One region of the Comamonas sp. DB36 genome, then DNA from elsewhere that is predicted to be linked to it. Evidence: riboswitches for the same ligand, from Rfam matches in the RefSeq annotation. Region 1 holds a riboswitch; the other holds the start of a gene.

Region 1 (9,526 bases):
GCTGCCGCGGCCGACCTGTCGTGACCAGCGGAATTGGGTCCAGGCCCTAAAATCCACGCATGAAATCTGCAGCAGCATCGACGCGTCCTTTTGACGGCCCCCAGGCCCTGCAACTCGCGCGTGACACCCTGGGCATCGAGGCCCAGGCCCTTCTGGCCCTGTCCGACCGTCTGTCGCCCGTGTTTGCCGAGGTTGTCGAGCGCGTGCTCGCCATCCATGGCCGGGTGGTGGTCATGGGCATGGGCAAGAGCGGCCATGTGGGCCGCAAGATCGCCGCGACGCTGGCCTCGACCGGCACGCCGTCGTTCTTTGTGCATCCGGGCGAAGCCAGCCATGGCGACCTGGGCATGGTCACGGAAAAAGACCTGGTGCTGGCGCTGTCCAACAGCGGCGAGAGCGATGAGATCGCGGCGCTGCTGCCCGCGCTGCGCCGCCAGGGCGTGCCCGTCGTCGGCATGACCGGCAACTCCGCCTCCACGCTGGCGCGCCACTCCGACTGGGTGCTCGACACCTATGTCGAACGCGAAGCCTGTCCATTGAACCTCGCGCCCACGGCCAGCACCACGGCCCAGCTCGCAATGGGCGACGCGCTCGCGGTGGCGCTGCTCGATGCGCGCGGTTTCAAGGCCGAGGATTTCGCGCGCTCCCATCCGGGCGGCGCGCTGGGCCGCAAGCTGCTGACCCATGTGAGCGATGTGATGCGCTCGGGCCAGGACGTGCCGCGCGTGACCGCCGATACATCCTTCCTGCTGCTGATGCGCGAAATGAGCGCCAAGGGCCTGGGCGCTTCGGCCATCGTCGGCGACCAGGGCGAGCTGCGCGGCGTGTTCACCGATGGCGACCTGCGTCGGCGCATAGAACAGGGCGCCGACCTGCTGAGCACCACGGCCGGCGAAGTCATGCATGCCAAACCCCATACCATCCAGGCCGATGCGCTGGCCGTCGATGCCGCGCGGCTCATGGAGCAGCACGGCATCACGTCGGTGCTGGTGATCGAAGGCGCCGACCAGCTCGTCGGCGTGGTCCATATTCGCGATCTGATGCGCGCCAAGGTGATCTGATGCAAAGTTCCGCTCTCGCTCCGGCGCTCGATTTCGCGCCCCAGTTGCTGCTCAAGGCCCAGGGGGTGCGGGTGGTGTTCTTCGATGTCGACGGCGTGCTCACCGACGGCGGCCTGTATTTCACCCAGGAAGGTGAAGTCATCAAGCGCTTCAACACGCTCGACGGCCATGGCCTCAAGTTGCTGCAGAAGATCGGCATCACGCCCGTGGTGATCACGGGCCGCGACTCCGCGCCGCTGCGCCTGCGGCTCAAGAACCTGGGCGTGGTGCATGCGCGTTTCGGCACCGAGGACAAGAAGCCTGCAGCCGAGGAGTTCCTGCAGACGCTGGGACTCGACTGGAGCCAGACCGCGGCCATGGGCGACGACTGGCCCGATCTGCCCGTGATGCGCCGCGCGGCCATCGCCTGCGCGCCCGCAAATGCCCATGCCGAAGCCCTGGCCGCGGCCGATTACGTGAGCCAGCGCCAGGGCGGCCAGGGCGCGGCGCGCGACTTCTGCGATCTGCTGCTCGTGGCCTCGGGCCGTTACGCCAGCCTGCTCGAAAGCTATGCATGATGCGCCCCCCATGGCGTCGCGGCTGGGAAAGCTTCACGATCTATCTGCCCGTGATCCTGATGGGCCTGATGGCGCTGGCCAGCTGGTGGCTGGTGCGCAACGCGCCGTCCGCGCTGCCGTCCGCGGCCGCGCGCGCGCCGGTGCATGAGCCCGACTATTTCATGAAGGACTTCTCGGTGCAGAACTTCGACGCCGCGGGCCGCATGACGCGCCAGCTGCAGGGCCAGATGGCGCGCCATTACCCCGACACCGACACGCTCGAGATCGACGGCGTGCGCATCCAGGCAACCGGGCCCGACGGTCGCAAGACCCGGGCCACGGCGCTGCGCGGCCTGAGCAACGGCGACGGCTCCGAAGTCCAGCTGTTCGGCGATGCGCGCGTGACGCGCGAAGCCATGCAGCTGCCCGATGGCAAGCGCACGCCCGAACTGCGCTTCGAGGGCGAGTTCCTGCACGCCTGGACCAACGAGGAGCGCGTGCTTTCCGACAAGCCCGTGGTGCTGTGGCGTGGCAGCGACCGCTTCACGGCCAACCAGCTCAATTACGACCACATCGATCAGGTGCTGCAGCTCGAAGGTCGGGTGCGCGGCGTGCTGCAGCCCGCGGCCGCGGCCGGGCGCTGAACATGACCGCGCCCGCGCGTTCCCTGGTCTTCATCACCGGTGCTTCCAGCGGCATAGGCCAGGCCCTCGCGGGACGCTTCTATGCCCAGGGCCATGACCTGGCGCTCGTGGCGCGCAATACCCAGGCGATCCACGACTGGGCCACGGTGGCAGGGCTGGATCCCGCGCGCTATGCGGTCTATGGCGCCGATGTGTCGGTCGAAGCCAGCATTGTCGAGGCCGGCATGCAGTGTCTCGCGCGCCAGGGCCTGCCGCAGGTGGTGGTGGCGAACGCGGGCGTGAGCTGGGGCATAGATTCCGCCGAGCGCGAAGACCTGGGCGTGATGGCCAAGCTGTTCGCGACCAACAACCTGGGCATGGCGGCGACATTTCACCCCTTCATTCGCGCGATGCAGGCCCGGGGCTCGGGCACGCTGGTCGGCGTGGCGAGCGTGGCCGCGATCCGCGGCCTGCCCGGACACGGCGCCTACTGCGCCAGCAAGGCCGCCGTGGTCAGCTATTGCGAGAGCCTGCGCGGCGAACTGCGCGCGCGCGGCGTGCGCGTGGTGACCCTGCTGCCCGGTTATGTCGCCACGCCGCTGACGCGCGATAACCGTTATGGAATGCCGTTTCTGCTCACTGCCGACGACTTCGCCGCGCGTGCTTATCGGGCCATCATGCGGCAAACCAGTTATGCAGTGATTCCCTGGCAGATGGGTATCGTGGCCAAGTTGTTGCGCCTGTTGCCCAATGCCGTGTTTGACCGTTTGTTACAAGGTCGGCAAACCAAACACCGGCACAAAACCGCAGAGTAAGAGAATCTGACGATTTTGTCTTACAGCCACTGGTTGTCAGATGCCGGCATTTTGACCTGCACTGGTGAATACCCGCAACCCACCGCAAACGACATACTTCAGACGTAAAAAAAGGCTTCAAGTGAAGCCTTTTTGTTTTGCGTGCGGATTATTCGCCGTTGTTATTGCCGTAGCCGCCACGTCCGCCGCCGCCGCCGCCGCGCGGACCCGAGCCATAGGGGCTGCGGAAACCGCCGTCATTGCGGCCGCCGGCATAACCGCCGCCGTCACGGCCGCCGCCACCACCGCCGTAGCCGCCGCCATCACGGCCACCGCCGCCATAGCCGCCGCCACCGTCACGACCGCCGCCGTAGCCGCCACCGCCTTCGCGGCCGCCACCATAACCACCGCCGCCACCGCCGCCGTAGCCACCACCGCCGCCACCGCCATAGCCGCCACCGCCGCCGCCATAGCCACCGCTGCGCGGTGGGCGTGGCTCCATCGGGCGCGCTTCATTGACGACAATGCTGCGGCCGCCGAGTGCTTGTCCGTTCATGCCCTGGATTGCTGCCTGCGCTTCAGAATCGCTGCCCATTTCCACGAACCCAAACCCCTTGGAGCGACCCGTGTCGCGCTCCATCATTACCTTGGCATTCGTCACTGAACCATACTGGCTGAATGCCTGCTCAAGGTCGTTGTCACGCACTCCATAAGGGAGATTGCCAACATACAGCTTGTTGCCCATTAAAGACTCCTCAAACTCCTCAAGTAACACAATTGCTGTGGTGCTCACATGTTGCCAGCGATCCATGAAAGAAAACCTGCGCACGCATTGCAAATCACCTGCACTGATATCGGGGACACCGATCACAAATTATGAGGGAAAAGAAACACAAAAAAAAAGCCGGCGAAAGACGTATTTGCATGAAAAAGACGAAAAAAAAGGGCCAGAGGCCCTTTTTTGACATTGGGTTAATGAAAACCCTGAGTCAGTGCTTAGTAGCCGCCACGGCCGCCGCCGAAGCCGCCACCGCCGCCACCGCTACGGCCGCCGCCGAAGCCGCCACCGCCATTGCCGCCGCCGAAGCCGCCGCCGCCGAAGCCGCCACCGCTACGGGGAGGGCGGGGTTCCATAGGACGGGCTTCGTTGACCACGAGGTCACGGCCGCCTTGGTTTTGGCCGTGCAGGCCTTGGATTGCTGCTTGTGCTTCAGCATCGTTGCTCATTTCGACGAAGCCGAAGCCCTTCGAACGGCCGGTGTCACGTTCCATCATGACCTTGGCGCTGTTGACATTGCCGAATTCGCTGAAAGCTTGCTCGAGATCGCCGTCACGGAAAGAGTACGGCAGGTTGCCGACGTAAAGTTTGTTGCCCATGGAGGACTCCTGAAAAAACACTTGAAAACGCGATGGAGCCCTATGCAGTCAACTACCTGACAACTTTAGAGACCGAAACGCACCTGCCTACTACTCATTGCTTTGCGGAAAGGCTTGGACATTATGAGCTATATATACCCGTACAAAATGCTCTGATTTGAAATTTCGGTGTGGCTACAACACTTTTTGGGTCGGTATTTACCCGGAATTCCACGCGAAACAGCCGTCTTGTCTACAATCGCCGCTGTCATTGGGGAGTAGCCCGTTCGGTGTGCAACGCACCGAAGGCATGCATCAACAAACTTGGGTTCTCACAACCTATGGTGCATGCGGTTGCTGGGTCCGTTCCGCGGATTTCAGACTGGGCGAGACCATTGGCTGGGTGCCGATCCACATGGCCGGAGTCGGTGCGCAGCCAATGCGTTCGCGTCGTCCGGCCTGTTGATTAGAAAAACCCCATGGAAGCCTTTTTTGTCTCTACCGCCATCGTTGCCATCGCCGAAATGGGCGACAAGACGCAGCTGCTGGCGCTGGTTCTCGCCGCCCGTTTTCGCAAGCCCTGGCCCATCGTGCTCGGCATCCTCGCCGCCACACTCGCCAACCATGCGCTGGCCGGCGCCGTCGGCGCCTGGGTCACGACGCTGATCGGCCCGCAGGTGCTGCGCTGGGTGCTGGGCGGCTGCTTCATCGCGATGGCGGTCTGGATGCTGATTCCCGACAAGCTCGACGAAGACGAGACCGCCACTGTTTCTCGCTGGGGCGTGTTCGGCACCACGCTGATCGCGTTCTTCCTCGCCGAAATGGGCGACAAGACGCAGATCGCCACCGTGGTGCTCGCGGCCAAGTACAACGCCTACCTGTGGGTGGTTGCGGGAACGACGCTGGGCATGATGCTCGCCAACGCGCCCGTGGTCTGGCTGGGCGAGCGCATCACGCGCCTGGTGCCGCTGCGCATCGTGCATCTGGTGTCGGCCGGAATTTTCCTGGTGCTGGGCTTGCTCGCCTTGTGGGCCCCAGGCGTAGCCGTTTTGGCATAATGGGCGCTTCACGCGCCGATTTGCCAATGCTTGCGGGCGCTTTATAAATCCAGCTAAAGACCCGTCCGACGACATCTCGACCCGGCCTCGTTTTTAGCGATGCCGGGTTTTTTCATGTCCTTCATCGCCACTCCTTCGTCCATGCATTTCGAGGATGCCCTGCCCCTGCAGGGCGGCGCCTCGATACACCATTACGACCTCGCCTACGAAACCTACGGCGAGCTCAACGCCGAGCGCTCGAACGCGGTGCTGGTGTGCCATGCGCTCAATGCCTCGCACCATGTGGCCGGCGTCTATGCCGACCAGCCCAAGAGCGAAGGCTGGTGGGACAACATGATAGGCCCGGGCAAGCCGGTCGACACCAACCGCTTCTTCGTGATCGGCGTCAACAACCTCGGCTCGTGCTTCGGCTCGACCGGCCCCATGCACGAGAACCCCGACACCGGCCGCGTCTATGGCGCCGATTTTCCCGTGGTCACCGTGGAGGACTGGGTCGATGCCCAGGCGCGGCTGCTCGACCGGCTGGGGATTTCGCGGCTCGCGGCCGTGCTCGGCGGCAGCCTGGGCGGCATGCAGGCGCTGTGCTGGTCGCTGCGCTACCCCGAGCGCCTGGCGCACGCGGTGGTGGTCGCCAGCGCGCCCAACCTCAACGCCGAGAACATCGCGTTCAATGAAGTCGCGCGCCGCGCCATCGTGACTGACCCCGACTTCCACGGCGGCAATTTCTACGACCACGGCGTGGTGCCGCGCCGCGGCCTGCGCATCGCGCGCATGATCGGCCACATCACGTATCTCAGCGACGACGTGATGAACCAGAAGTTCGGCCGCCAGCTGCGCGACGGCCTGGAGCTCAAGTACAGCACCCAGGACATCGAGTTCGAGATCGAAAGCTATCTGCGCTACCAGGGCGACAAGTTCAGCGACTATTTCGACGCCAACACCTACCTGCTGATCACGCGCGCGCTCGACTACTTCGACCCGGCGCGCGCCCATGCGGGCAACCTCACGCGGGCGCTCGCGGCCAGCCAGGCCAAGTACCTGCTGGTGAGCTTCACCACCGACTGGCGCTTCGCGCCCGCGCGCAGCCGCGAAATCGTCAAGTCGCTGCTCGAGAACCAGCGCCGCGTGAGCTACGCCGAAATCGACGCACCCCATGGTCACGATGCCTTCCTGCTTGATGACCCGCGCTATCTGGGCGTCATGCGCTCTTATTTTGAAAGCATTGCAAAGGAGATCGCATGACCGAAAAATCGACCATGGAGGCGATTGCCCGCCTCGTGCCCGAAGGTGCGCGCGTGCTGGATCTGGGCTGTGGCGACGGCGGCTTGCTGTCCTATCTGCAGCGCGAGCGCGGCTGCAGCGGCTACGGCGTGGAGCTCGATGACGCCAACGTGCTGGCCTGCGTGCGCCGCGGCGTCGACGTGCTGCAGCTCAACCTCGAGGACGGTCTGGCGATGTTCGGCGACAACAGCTTCGACGTGGTGCTGCAGATCGACACGCTGCAGCATCTGCGCAATGCCGAGATCATGCTGCGCGAGACCGCGCGCATAGGCCGCCTGGGCATAGTCGCCTTCCCCAACTTCGCGCACTGGCCCAACCGTCTGTCGGTGCTGCGCGGGCGCATGCCGGTCACGCGCCGCCTGCCGTACCAGTGGTACGACACGCCCAATATCCGCGTCGGCACGTTCAAGGACTTCGAAGTGCTGGCACACAAGAACCGGCTGCAGGTGCGCGACGCTTTCGGTCTGCAGGGCGGCGAGACGGTGCGCTTTCTGCCCAATCTGCGCGCCGGCACGGCCGTGTTCTGCCTGGAGCACAGCTGAGCGCAAACCTGTAGCATGGGCCGGCGCAGGCATGGTGCTCGCGCGCCCTGACGAAAGGTGATCCATGGATTTGCTGCGGTCGAGCAAGAAAACGGTGTTTGCGCTGGCGTGGCTGGCGCTTGCGGGGGCTGCCCAGGCCCAGACGGCGGCGAGCTGGCCGCCCCAGCCCGCGCTGATTGCCCACCGCGGCGCGTCGGCGCTGCGCCCCGAGCACACGCTGGCGGCCTATCAGAAGGCCATCGATGATGGCGCCGACCTGATCGAAGCCGATCTGGTGATCACGCGCGACGGCGTGCTGGTGTCGCGCCACGAGAACGCGATCGCCATCCTCAAGACCGATGGCTCGCTGCAGGAAGCGACCACCGATGTCGCCGATCGGCCCGAGTTTGCCGCGCGCCGCACGACCAAGACCATAGACGGCAAGGCCATCACCGGCTGGTTCGTGGAAGACTTCACGCTGGCCGAACTCAAGACGCTGCGCGCGCGCGAACGCATTCCCCAGCTGCGCCCGGCCAGCGCGGCCTACGATGGCCAGTTCGAAGTGCCCACGCTGGAAGAAATGATTGCGCTGGCGCGCACGCAAAGCGCACGCACGGGGCGCACCATAGGCCTGTACATCGAGACCAAGCACCCGAGCTACTTTCAGTCCATAGGCCAGCCGCTGGAAAAGCCGCTGCTCGAAGTGCTGGCCAGGCATGATTTGAACCGCGCCGATGCGCCGGTGTTCATCCAGTCGTTCGAAGTCGACAACCTGCGCGCGCTGCATGTGCTCACGCCCGTGCGCCTGGTGCAGCTGCTGACGCCCAACGGCAGCCCGTTCGACCAGGCGCGCGCGGGTCAGCCGCGCACCACTTACGCCAAGATGGCCACGCCCGCGGGCCTGGCCGAGATCGCGACCTATGCCCAGGGCGTGGGTCCGAGCAAGACCATGGTGATTCCCGTGGTCGATGGCGGCCATGGTCAGCCGACGTCGTTCGTGCAGCACGCACATGCCGCAGGCCTGGTGGTGCATGTCTGGACGCTGCGTCCCGAAAACGCCTTCCTGCCGGCCCAGCTCAAGAGCGCGCCGGCCGCCAACGCCGCCCAGCGCGGCGATGCGCGCGCCGACATGGACGCCTTTCTGCGCACCGGCATCGACGGCGTGTTCACCGATGACCCGGCAATTGGCCGCGCCGCCATCAGTGCAATGCAGCGCCAGCCTTGAGCCGCAGTCTGCAGGACAATAGAAGATCGCCGCGGCCCTCCGTGGCATCGACGAAGGAGCTTTAGCCATGAATGCACGCATCCCCGCCACCGCCCTCGATCCGGCCCTCGCACTGGAGCGCGTCAGCGCCCAGTGGGACCGCGACATCGTCGGGCAGCTGTCCGAGTACATCGCGATTCCCGCGAAGTCGCCGATGTTCGCGCCCGACTGGGAGCAGCAGGGCTATCTGGACACCGTGCTGCGCAATGCGGCCGTCTGGGTCGAGGCGCAGAAGGTCGCGGGCCTGACGCTCGAGATCGTGCGCCTGCCGGGCCGCACGCCCGTGCTGTTCTTCGAAGTCGCGGCGACCCAGGCGCAGTCGCAGGGCCAGGGCACGGTGCTGATGTACGGCCACCTCGACAAGCAGCCCGAATTCGAAGGCTGGCGCAGCGATCTGGGCCCGTGGACGCCCAAGTATGAGGACGGCAAGCTCTATGGCCGCGGCGGCGCCGACGACGGCTATGCGGTCTACGCCAGCATCGCCGCGGTGCAGGAGCTCAAGCGCCAGAACGTGGCGCATCCGCGCATCTGCGGGCTGATCGAGACCTGCGAGGAAAGCGGCTCGCGCGACCTGCTGCCCTATGTGGACGCGCTGCGGGCGCGCATGGGCGAAGTTGCGCTGGTGATCTGCCTGGACAGCGGCGCGGGCAACTACGACCAGCTGTGGCTCACGACCAGCCTGCGCGGCATGGCCACGGGCACGCTCAAGGTCGAGATTCTGACCGAGGGCATCCACTCGGGCGATGCCTCGGGCGCCGTGCCGTCGTCGTTTCGCATCATGCGCCAGGTGCTCGACCGCCTCGAAGACAGCGCCACGGGCCGGCTGCTGCCCGCGAGCTTCCACTGCGAAGTGCCTGCCGACCGGCTGGCCCAGGCGCGCGCCACGGCGGCCATCCTGGGCGAGGAAGTCACCAAGCGCTTCCCCTGGGCGCATTACGACTGCGGCGGTGCAACCACCTTCGCGCTGCCGACCACGTCCGATCCCGTCGAGTCGCTGCTCAAGCGCACCTGGGAGCCCACGCTCAGCGTGAC
Region 2 (9,526 bases), on a different replicon from region 1:
CCATGCCGTGCCCGGAAATCACGATGACTCCAAGAGGGCGCGCTCCGCGCTGGGCCGCTACATGCCGGTGGCGCACGATGCGCCGGAGAATGCGTGCTGCTATCACTTTGAATTCCAAGGCCTGCATTGCGTGGCGCTGGACACCGCCGTGCCCGGGCGCTCGCACGGCGCCTTGGGCGCGCAGCAACTGGCCTGGCTGGAGCGCACTCTGCAAGACTGCAGCGGCCAGCCGGTATTGATCTTCATGCACCACCCGCCGCTGCCCACCGGCATCGAAGCCATGGACGCCTGCAGCCTGCTCGAAGGCGGCGAGCGGCTCGCGGCGCTGATCCGCGCGCACGGCCAGGTGCAGGGCCTGCTGTGCGGCCACCTGCACCGCGCGGTGCAGATGCAGTTCGGCGGCGTGCCGCTGCACGTGGCGCCGTCCGTGGCGCACCAGGTGGCGCTCGATCTGCGCCCCGGCGCAAAGCTGCACGCCCGGCTGGAGCCGCCCAAGATCTCTCTGCACCGGTGGACGCCGCTGCACGGACTTTGCACGCACTCGAGCTACATCGAGACCCAGGGCCCGGCGCTCGCGCCTGTGAGGCCGCTCCACGCCCCATACGCCCCCGCCATGATTTCTCCCCCGCCCCCGCAGCTCGCATTGTTTGACCTCGACCACACTTTGCTCGATGGCGATGGCGACGACCTGTGGTGCCGCTTTCTGCTGCGCCACGCTCTGGTGCCGGCCGAGGCGCAGGCGCGCAACGAACAGCTGTGCGCGGACTACCGCGCCGGCCAGGTGAGTGCGCAGGCGTTCAGTGCGTTCTACGCACGCCTGCTGGCCGGGCGCTCGCCCGCCCAATGGAGTCCATGGCAGGACCGGTTTCTGGCCGAGGAGATTCGACCTCGCCTGCCGCCAGCGGCATATGATTTGGTGGCCTCGCACCGGGCTGCCGGCCACACCGTGGTGCTGACCACGGCCAGCAACCGCGTGATTGCCGAACGCACGGCCGTGGAGCTGGGCTTTTCGCATTGCCTGGCAACCGAGCTGGCCCTGGTCGACGGCATTTTTTCCGGCGAGGTCGAGGGCATCCCCAACATGCGCGCCGGCAAGCTGCAGCGCATGCAGACCTGGCTGGCTCGGCAGGGACTGCCGGCCAGCGCGCTGGCCAGCGCCTTTTTCTACAGCGATTCCATCAACGACCTGCCGCTTCTGAGCGAGGTGGGACAGCCAGTGGCCGTCAATCCGGATGCCCGGCTGCTGCAGCACGCGCTGGCCCACGGCTGGCGCGTGCTCGATGTGCTCGGCGCAGCGCAACCACGCTGTTGAGCCTGCCCAACCCGGCATGAATTCTCCGGCCCTGCCCGATCGGCCGCCCGCGATCGGCGAAAATGGGGCATACGGACGGCGCGATCAGGGTATCGCGGCGGCGTCCGTTCAAGGCTACGGCTTGCCCTCCGAGCAGATTTGCTGAAGATGTTCGTTTGTTTATGACAATAACAAGAGGGCCGTTTCGCCAGGATTTCCTGCGCGATGAAGTGCTGGCCGACCTTTTCGAGGCAACGGCCGCACGCCAGCCCGGGCATGCGGCGCTGGTGTTCGCAGACCGGCAACTGAGCTACCGCGAGCTCGATGAACATGCCGATCTGATGGCCCACCACCTGATCGCGCAAGGCGTGCAACCCGGCGACATCGTGGGCCTGTGGCTGCCCCGGGGCATCGATCTTCTCGCCAGCCAGCTGGCCATCGCCAAGACCGGCGCGGCCTGGTTGCCGTTCGATGCGGACACGCCCGCCGAGCGCGTGGCGATCTGCCTTGAAGATGCGCAGGCCGTGGGCATCGTCATCGGCCATGGCCTGCCACCGCAGCTGCGCGCCGGCCCATGGGCGGTGTGGGACCAGACCGCCCTGCTCGCCAAGACCTCCGGGCCCTTGCTGCGGCGGCGCGCAGCGCGCCCCGAAGATCCCGCCTATGTCATCTACACCTCGGGCTCGACCGGCAAGCCCAAGGGCGTGCCCATCAGCCAGGGGGCGATCTGCCATTTCCTGCGCAGCGAGAACGCCGTGCTGGACGTGCGTGCCGACGACCGCGTGTACCAGGGCTTTTGCGTTGCCTTCGACATGTCGTTCGAGGAAATCTGGATCTCCTATCTTGTGGGCGCCACCTTGTGGATTGCGCCGCGTGAAATCACGGCCGACCCCGATGCGCTGCCACGCGCGCTGGTCGAGCATGGCGTCAGCGTGCTGCACGCGGTGCCGACCCTGCTGGCGCTGTTCGGCAGTGACGTGCCGGGCCTGAGGCTGATCAACCTGGGCGGGGAAATGTGCCCGCAGGCCGTGGTCGACCGCTGGGCCACGCCTGCGCGCCGGATGTTCAACACCTACGGCCCGACCGAAGCCACCGTGTCCGCGAGCATTGCCGAACTGCACTCAGGCCAGGCCGTGACGATTGGCGCGCCGCTGCCCAACTATGGGCTGCTGGTGGTCGATGCCGACCTGAACCTGCTCGACGCCGGCGAAACCGGCGAGCTGTGCATCATCGGCCCCGGCGTCGCCCAGGGCTACCTGGGCAGACCGGAGCTCACGGCCGAGAAGTTCGTCGCCAACCCCTGGATGGCACACCCGCATGAGCCGCGCCTCTACCGCACCGGCGATCTGGCGCGCATCGATGCCCAGGGCCAGGTCCATTGCCTGGGGCGGGTCGACGATCAGGTCAAGGTCCGGGGGTTTCGCGTCGAGCTCGGCGAAATCGAGGCCAGGCTGAGCGAGCTGCTGCGCAATGGCACGGCGGCCGTGGTGCTCAAGCCCGTCAACGACATCGACCAGTTGGTGGCCTACGTCGTTGCCGCCGGTCGCGACGCGCCCACGCCCGGCGATCTGCGCGCGCGCTTGCGCGAAGTCCTGCCGCCCTATATGGTGCCCAGCCACTTCGAGATCGTCGCCGGCATTCCGCGCCTGACCTCGGGCAAGATCGATCGCCAGGCCTTGCGCGCGCTGCCGATGAGCGCGCTCACCGCGCCCGCGGGTTCCGCGGGTTCCGACGCGGCGCAAAACGATGCCGAGGCCGCGCTGTTCGAGGTACTCGGGCGCCTGTTTCCGGGGCAGGCGCTGCGCGGATCGGTCGATTTCTTCGACGACCTCGGCGGGCATTCCCTGATCGCGGCGCGCCTGGTCTCGACGCTGCGCGAGGATGCGCGTTTCGTTCACATGACGGTGAACGACGTCTACCAGAACCGGCAACTCGCCGCCATCGCCGAAGCCATGCAAGCCGGCATGGCCAGGCTCGGCGGCGCGGCCCTGCCCAGGTTCGCGCCGGTTCCGCGCTGGCGCAGGATGCTGTGCGGCGCGGCGCAGGCGCTGGCATTGCCGTTCATGATCAGCCTGAATGTGCTGAACTGGCTCGCACCGTTTTTCACCTACCACTATTTCACCGGCGAACCCGGGGACAGCATTGCCTTCGCCGTGCTGGCTTCGGTGCTGGTGTTCCTGGGCAGTCACCTGTTCAGCCTGACGGTGGCGGTGCTCGGCAGCCGGCTGCTGCTGCAAGGGCTCAGGGCCGGCAGCTATCCGCTGTGGGGCCTGCACTATTTCCGCTGGTGGCTCGCCGACCGGCTGCAGCAGATCGCGCCGGCCTACCTGCTCTCGGGGTCCTCGCTGTACAACGGCTACCTGCGCGCCATGGGGGCGCAGATCGGCAAGGAGGTCGTGATCGGCTCGGTCACGATCCGGCACGCCCATCTGCTGCGCATAGGCGATGGCGCCAGCATAGGCTCGAACGTCAATCTGGAAAATGTGCGCGTGGAGCGCGGTGAACTGGTGGTGGGCGCCATCGATATCGGCGCCGAAGGCTATGTGGGCTCGTATGCGGTCATGGAGGGCGATACCGCGATCGCGCCATGGGGCCGGCTCGAGGGCCTGGCGGCGCTGGCGCGCGGCGCGCGCCTGGCCGCGCATGAAGTGTGGGATGGCGCGCCGGCGCAGTTCGTGCGCCTTCGCCCCAGCGGCGAGCGCGCGGCGCGCCCCCCTGTCAGCCGGGCGCGCCGCATGGGAGAGGCCATGTTCTTCGCGTTCGGTGCCGCGCTGACGGCGGTGCTGTTCTTTCTGCCCATCTTCCCGGCGTTTGCCTTGATCGATGCGCTGGAAGAGCGGGTGCTGGCGCCATCGCTGGAAGCGCATGGCTATGTGCTCGCGGTATTCCAGTACACCTTGCTGGCCCTGCCCGCCAGCGCGGTGCTGATCGTGGGCACGGCGCTGATCGCCGCCGCCATCCGCTGGGCCGTGCTGCCCCGGCTGCAACCAGGAACCTGGCCGGTGCACAGCAACCTCTACTGCCGCAAGTGGCTGGCCAACCAGATCCAGGTGGCGAGCCTGCATGTGCTGCACGGCGTCTATGCGACGGTTTTCGTTCCCACCTGGTATCGCCTGCTGGGGGCGAAGATCGGCCGGCATGCCGAAATCTCGACCGCCATGGGCCTGATTCCAGACATGCTGACGCTGGGCGACGAGTCCTTCATCGCCGACGCGGTGATGCTGGGCGACGAGGAAATCGATGGCGGCTGGATGTCGATCGACCATACGGTCGTAGGCCGGCGCAGTTTCATCGGCAACGGCGCCTATGTGCCCGACGGCACCACCTTGCCCCCGGACATGCTGCTGGGCGTGCAGTCCAAGGCGCCCGCAAGCGAGAAGATGCAGCCCGGGCAGACCTGGGTGGGTTCGCCCGCAATCAGCCTGCCGGCGCGCGAAGTCCTGACGGGCTTTGCCGAGTCCCTGACTTTCCGGCCGTCGAAATGGCGTTGGCTGGGCCGTGCGACCGTGGAAGCGATGCGCATCGTGCTGCCGCTGTCGCTGGTCATAGGCGCGGGCTACGTGATTGTCCAGAACCTCATGCCCGTGGCCGCGCAGGAAGCCTGGCTGGAGCTGGCGCTCGACCTGGGCGTGGCCGGCATCTATTACGGCGTCGGCTGTTTCCTGTTCGTGCTGGCGCTCAAGTGGCTGCTGATCGGTCGCTACCGGCCGCGCGCCACGCCGATGTGGACGCCCTTCGTCTGGACCAGCGAAGCCTTGACCAGCATCTATGAGTCGATTGCCGTGCCCAACTTCCTCGAGTACCTGCGCGGCACGCCCATGATGCCGTCGATGCTGCGCCTCATGGGCGTGCGCATAGGCCGCGATGTCTACCTCAACACCACCGACATCACCGAATTCGACTGCGTAGAGATCGGCGACCACAGCGAACTCAATGCCTGGTCGGGCCCGCAGACCCACCTCTTCGAGGACCGGGTGATGAAGATCGGCCGTATCCAGATCGGGCAACGCGTGACGCTGGGCGTACGCACCACCGTGCTGTACGACACCGTGATCGGCGATGGCGTGCTGCTCGGACCGCTGACCCTGATCATGAAAGGTGAAAAGCTGCCGCCCGACAGCGCCTGGCATGGCTCGCCAGCCCAGTCATGGACGCCTTGACACCGCTGGCACCCATGGAGCCGGACCAGAGGCCGGCCTTGCGCGCGCTGCAGCCCGCAGTGTGGCGGCTGCAAGACCAGCGCCGGCAACTGCGCGCCGAGGCCAGAGCGCTGCTGAGGGAACTGGTGGCCGGCTATCTGGGAACCAGCAGCGACAACACGCTGCTGCATTTCGTCCCCGGCCAGGCGCCGTTCGTGGACGCGCGCTGGCAAGGGCTGCGCTTGTCGATCAGCATCAGCTACAGCCAGGACCTGGCGCTGATCGCCCTGTGCCCCGGCGCACGCATTGGCATCGATGTGACAGAAACAGCCCCCATGCCGGATTGGGCAGCGGTGGCCAGGTCGTATCTGGGTCCAGCAGTGCTTGCGCGACTCGCGTCGGCCGATGGCGCAGCGCGCGACAAAGCGTTCGCGCTCGCATGGGCCGAGCTCGAAGCGCGCGGCAAATGCCTGGGGCTGGGATTGCAGGAATGGTCGGCAGAGCGGCACGCGCGCTTGCACGCGCCTGCCATCGAAGTGATCAGCAGTGCGCTCGAAGGGTTTGCTATTGCCTTGGCGCGCAATGCAAATAGGACGCAGCTCTAGAGAGCCGCTCTTTCTTGCGGACAATCCACCGGCACCGGGCCGCTGCCTCTACACTCTAGGTCCCCTTGGGGAGTAGCCTGCCTCCAGCTTCTGGAGGCGCCTGCGTCAACACACTCGGCATCTTGCATGCTGTGGCGCAGGCAGCCGTCTTTCGGTTGGCGAGACCATCGGCATATCACCGCGACGCAGGTCGGGCAGCGGAGATATGCCGCTGCGTTTTCGCCCGACCGATTGACCGCAAAAATGAATATCACCGCGATTTCCCTGCTGGCGTTTGCCATGTCCACCGATGCGTTCGCTGCCGCGATCGGCAAAGGCACGGCGCTGCTCAAGCCGCGCTGGAGCGAAGCCTTGCGCACCGGCGCCATTTTCGGCGTCATCGAAGCGATCACGCCGGTCATCGGCTGGGCGCTGGGCTCGGCCGCGTCCGACTACGTCAAGGCCTGGGACCACTGGATTGCTTTTGTCATGCTCCTGCTGCTGGGCGGCCACATGCTGATCGGCGCGTTCCGGCCCGAAGCGCAAGCCGTGGAGAAGCCCAGGCGCCATGGCTTCTGGCTGCTGGTCGCCACGGGCTTTGCCACCAGCATCGATGCCATGGCGGTAGGCGTGGGCCTGGCCTTCCTGGATGTCAACATCGTCACGGTCGCGCTGGCCATAGGACTGGCCACGTTCACCATGGTCACTCTGGGCGTGATGCTGGGCCGGGTGCTGGGCAATGTGGTCGGCAGCTGGGCCGAAGGCCTGGGCGGCATTCTGCTCATGGGAATCGGCGCGCTGATACTGATGGAGCACCTGAACGCCGCCTGACGACCAGCGCAGGCCCGGTGCGCCTTCATCGCGCGGCCAGCACTATCGGCCTGCGCCAAAGATCCAGGGTTGCCAGCGCGTGCCCTGGATCAGGGTCTGGAGCATTGCCGCCAGTCCTTGCGCATCCTGTGCATCGAACCGGCCATGCAGGGGGCTGTCCAGATCCAGCACCCCGACCACGCGCCCGTCGATCACCAGCGGCAGCACGAGTTCCGAATTGGACGCGCTGTCGCAGGCGATGTGGCCGGGAAAGGCATGCACATCGGGGACGATCTGGACCTGCATGGTCGCGGCGCAGGTGCCACAGACACCGCGGCCGATGTCGATGCGGGTGCACGCCACCCTGCCTTGAAACGGCCCCAGCACCAACGTCTTGTCCTGCAGCAGGTAGAAGCCAGCCCAGTTCAGACCGGGCACGGATTGAAAGACCAGTGCGCAGAACTGCGCGAGGTTTGCCAGCGGATCACGCTCGCCGGCGATCAAAGCCTGCCATTGGCGGTTGAGCAGTCCATAGACGCGGCCTTCGCGCTGGCAGCCCCAGCCATTGCCGGCGAAGGTATCCTGATCGCGGCCGGCGCCGGCTACCGCAAGCCCGTACTGGAGTTGCTGCTGTGCCTGATTGCCATTCCGGCCTTCATGATGCTGCGCCGCCTGGGCTCCCTTTAGGCGCGGCGCTGGACGCAATGGTCCGCAATTGATCTGGGCAGACGCGTGCCCGGCGGCGGGGCCCTGGACTTCAGTGCACGCGGCACCGGCGCTGCCATGAATCTGTGAATTGGGCCGGTGATCGGCCGCCTGTGCGGGACTCCAGACGGCTGCAGCCGCCCGGCTTGTATTCAAGGAGCAGAAGCTGGGGCAAACTACGCCCTAGAACGGGCCGGCCGGGCCTATGCATGGCCGCCTGGCTTGAACTACGCGGTCCCCAACGAAACCCGGTGCAATACAGTCGAACGGTGCAAAGGGCGACCAGGCCCTTTTCGATGCAGGTTCCAACATGAAATCCATCAATGCAGGTGTTGCCCACGACGGGCAGAGCATGCCCAGCCCGGTGGGACGCCCCTTTCTCGCGGCAGGCGTCTTCATTGCACTGCTGACGGTGGTGTTGATTGCCACCAACGTGTGGCTCGCATCGCGGACCTATGATGCGGCCTGGTCGCAGACCACCAAGACCTCGAGGAATCTCGCTCACTCGGTGGCGAACCAGCTCGACAGCGTTTTCAGCGAGGTGGACCGGTTGCTCAACACCCTGGGCTACATGCTGGAGCAGCGCGACATGAGTCCCGCGGACCTGGAGCCTCTGCAGCCCATCATGGTCACGCACCTGAGCCGCGCCGAGTACATGCACGGGCTGTTTGTCTACGGCGACGATGGGCGCTGGCTGGTGCACACCCAGCCCGTACAGTCCCGTCAGGCCAACAATTCCGACCGCGAATATTTCATCGCGCACCGCGAAAGCCGCAGTACCCGCGTCCTGATCAGCAAGCCCGTGCAAAGCCGCTCGACCGGAGAATGGATCATTCCCGTGTCCAAGCGCATCGAGGATGCGGAGGGGCGCTTCGCGGGCGTGCTGCTGGCCACCGTGCGCGTCGACTACATCGTCAAGCTGCTCAATGGTTTCGACATCGGCCAAAAAGGCGCCATATCGCTGAGCCTGGCGGATGGAAAGCTACTGCTGCGACGTCCCTACGCAGCGGAAGAACTGGGCCAGTATTTCGCCAACAATCCCTTGATGTCGGCGGTCAACAGCGCGCGCGCGGGAATGGTCAGGATCACCTCGCCGATTGACCGGGTCAAGCGTCTCGCGGCGTTCGAGCATCTGTCCAACAATCCGCTGTTCGTGACAGTGGCGCTGTCGGAAGAGGAGATCCTGGCCGAATGGCGCAGCGCCGCGCATGTTCAATTCGCCTGCATGTTGCTGGTGGTCTCCATCATCGGCGTTTCCTCATGGTATGTGCTCAGGAGCATGAAGCTGCGCCAGACTTCGGACCGGGCGCTGCGCAGCGCCCATGAACAGATCGTGCAGGCGAACGCCCAGCTCGCGGAACTTGCGGAACATGACAGTCTCACCGGGATACTGAACCGCCGGGCGTTCGATCACCGCTTCGAAGACATCCTGGGGCAGGCCCGGCGCTACGGCCGCCCGGTTTCGGTGGTGCTTTTCGATGTGGACCACTTCAAGTCATACAACGACAACTATGGACACCCCGCGGGCGACGACTGCCTGCGCCAGGTGGCGGCGGCGCTCTCCAGCGCAATGCGCCGTCCGGGCGACGTGCTCGCGCGCTATGGCGGCGAGGAATTCGTCGCCATATTGCCCGACACCCCCGCCGACGGCGCCCGCGCGGTCGCCAACGCGGCCAGGCTCGAAGTTGCGCGGCTGCTTCTGCGGCATGAGGCGAGCGCCGACGGCATCGTCACCGTCTCGGCGGGGATTGCATCGGCCCATGCGGCAAGCGTCGATCTGACGTCAGCTGGATTGATCGGGCAGGCGGACAAGGCGCTTTACCGGGCCAAGCACGAAGGACGCAACCGGGTGGTGGTGGCGGAAACTCCGCAGGGCTGAGTCCCGGCATTCGGCGCCCGGCTGCGTACCTGCAATTCGTCTGCCCACGCTGGCAGCACGCTTGTGCACGGCCGCCCGGGCTGCCTGGTCCATGGCGATGGAAGGCGTGACGCAAACA

The links. Region 1 has a riboswitch for manganese ahead of ACSVDO_RS20870 (TMEM165/GDT1 family protein). Riboswitches for the same ligand answer to the same signal wherever they lie in the genome.
Region 2: another riboswitch for manganese. It lies ahead of mntP (manganese efflux pump MntP); the one in region 1 lies ahead of ACSVDO_RS20870 (TMEM165/GDT1 family protein).

Annotation. Positions count from the first base shown of each region.
Region 1 covers NZ_CP196631.1:4,461,213-4,470,738, reverse strand. The annotation lists gene ACSVDO_RS20900 (KpsF/GutQ family sugar-phosphate isomerase) at 60-1,061, shown strand; gene ACSVDO_RS20895 (KdsC family phosphatase) at 1,061-1,618, shown strand; gene lptC (LPS export ABC transporter periplasmic protein LptC) at 1,618-2,241, shown strand; gene ACSVDO_RS20885 (SDR family oxidoreductase) at 2,244-3,035, shown strand; gene rbp (RNA-binding regulator) at 3,184-3,759, opposite strand; gene rbp (RNA-binding regulator) at 4,011-4,391, opposite strand; yybP-ykoY riboswitch at 4,632-4,808, shown strand; gene ACSVDO_RS20870 (TMEM165/GDT1 family protein) at 4,850-5,428, shown strand; gene metX (homoserine O-succinyltransferase MetX) at 5,543-6,670, shown strand; gene metW (methionine biosynthesis protein MetW) at 6,667-7,251, shown strand; gene ACSVDO_RS20855 (glycerophosphodiester phosphodiesterase) at 7,316-8,455, shown strand; gene ACSVDO_RS20850 (M20 family metallopeptidase) at 8,523-9,526, shown strand, end outside.
Region 2 covers NZ_CP196633.1:149,161-158,686, forward strand. The annotation lists gene ACSVDO_RS25140 (HAD-IB family hydrolase) at 1-1,312, shown strand, start outside; gene ACSVDO_RS25145 (Pls/PosA family non-ribosomal peptide synthetase) at 1,474-5,451, shown strand; gene ACSVDO_RS25150 (4'-phosphopantetheinyl transferase family protein) at 5,490-6,035, shown strand; yybP-ykoY riboswitch at 6,097-6,267, shown strand; gene mntP (manganese efflux pump MntP) at 6,279-6,845, shown strand; gene ACSVDO_RS25160 (GAF domain-containing protein) at 6,888-7,352, opposite strand; gene ACSVDO_RS25165 (sensor domain-containing diguanylate cyclase) at 7,840-9,408, shown strand.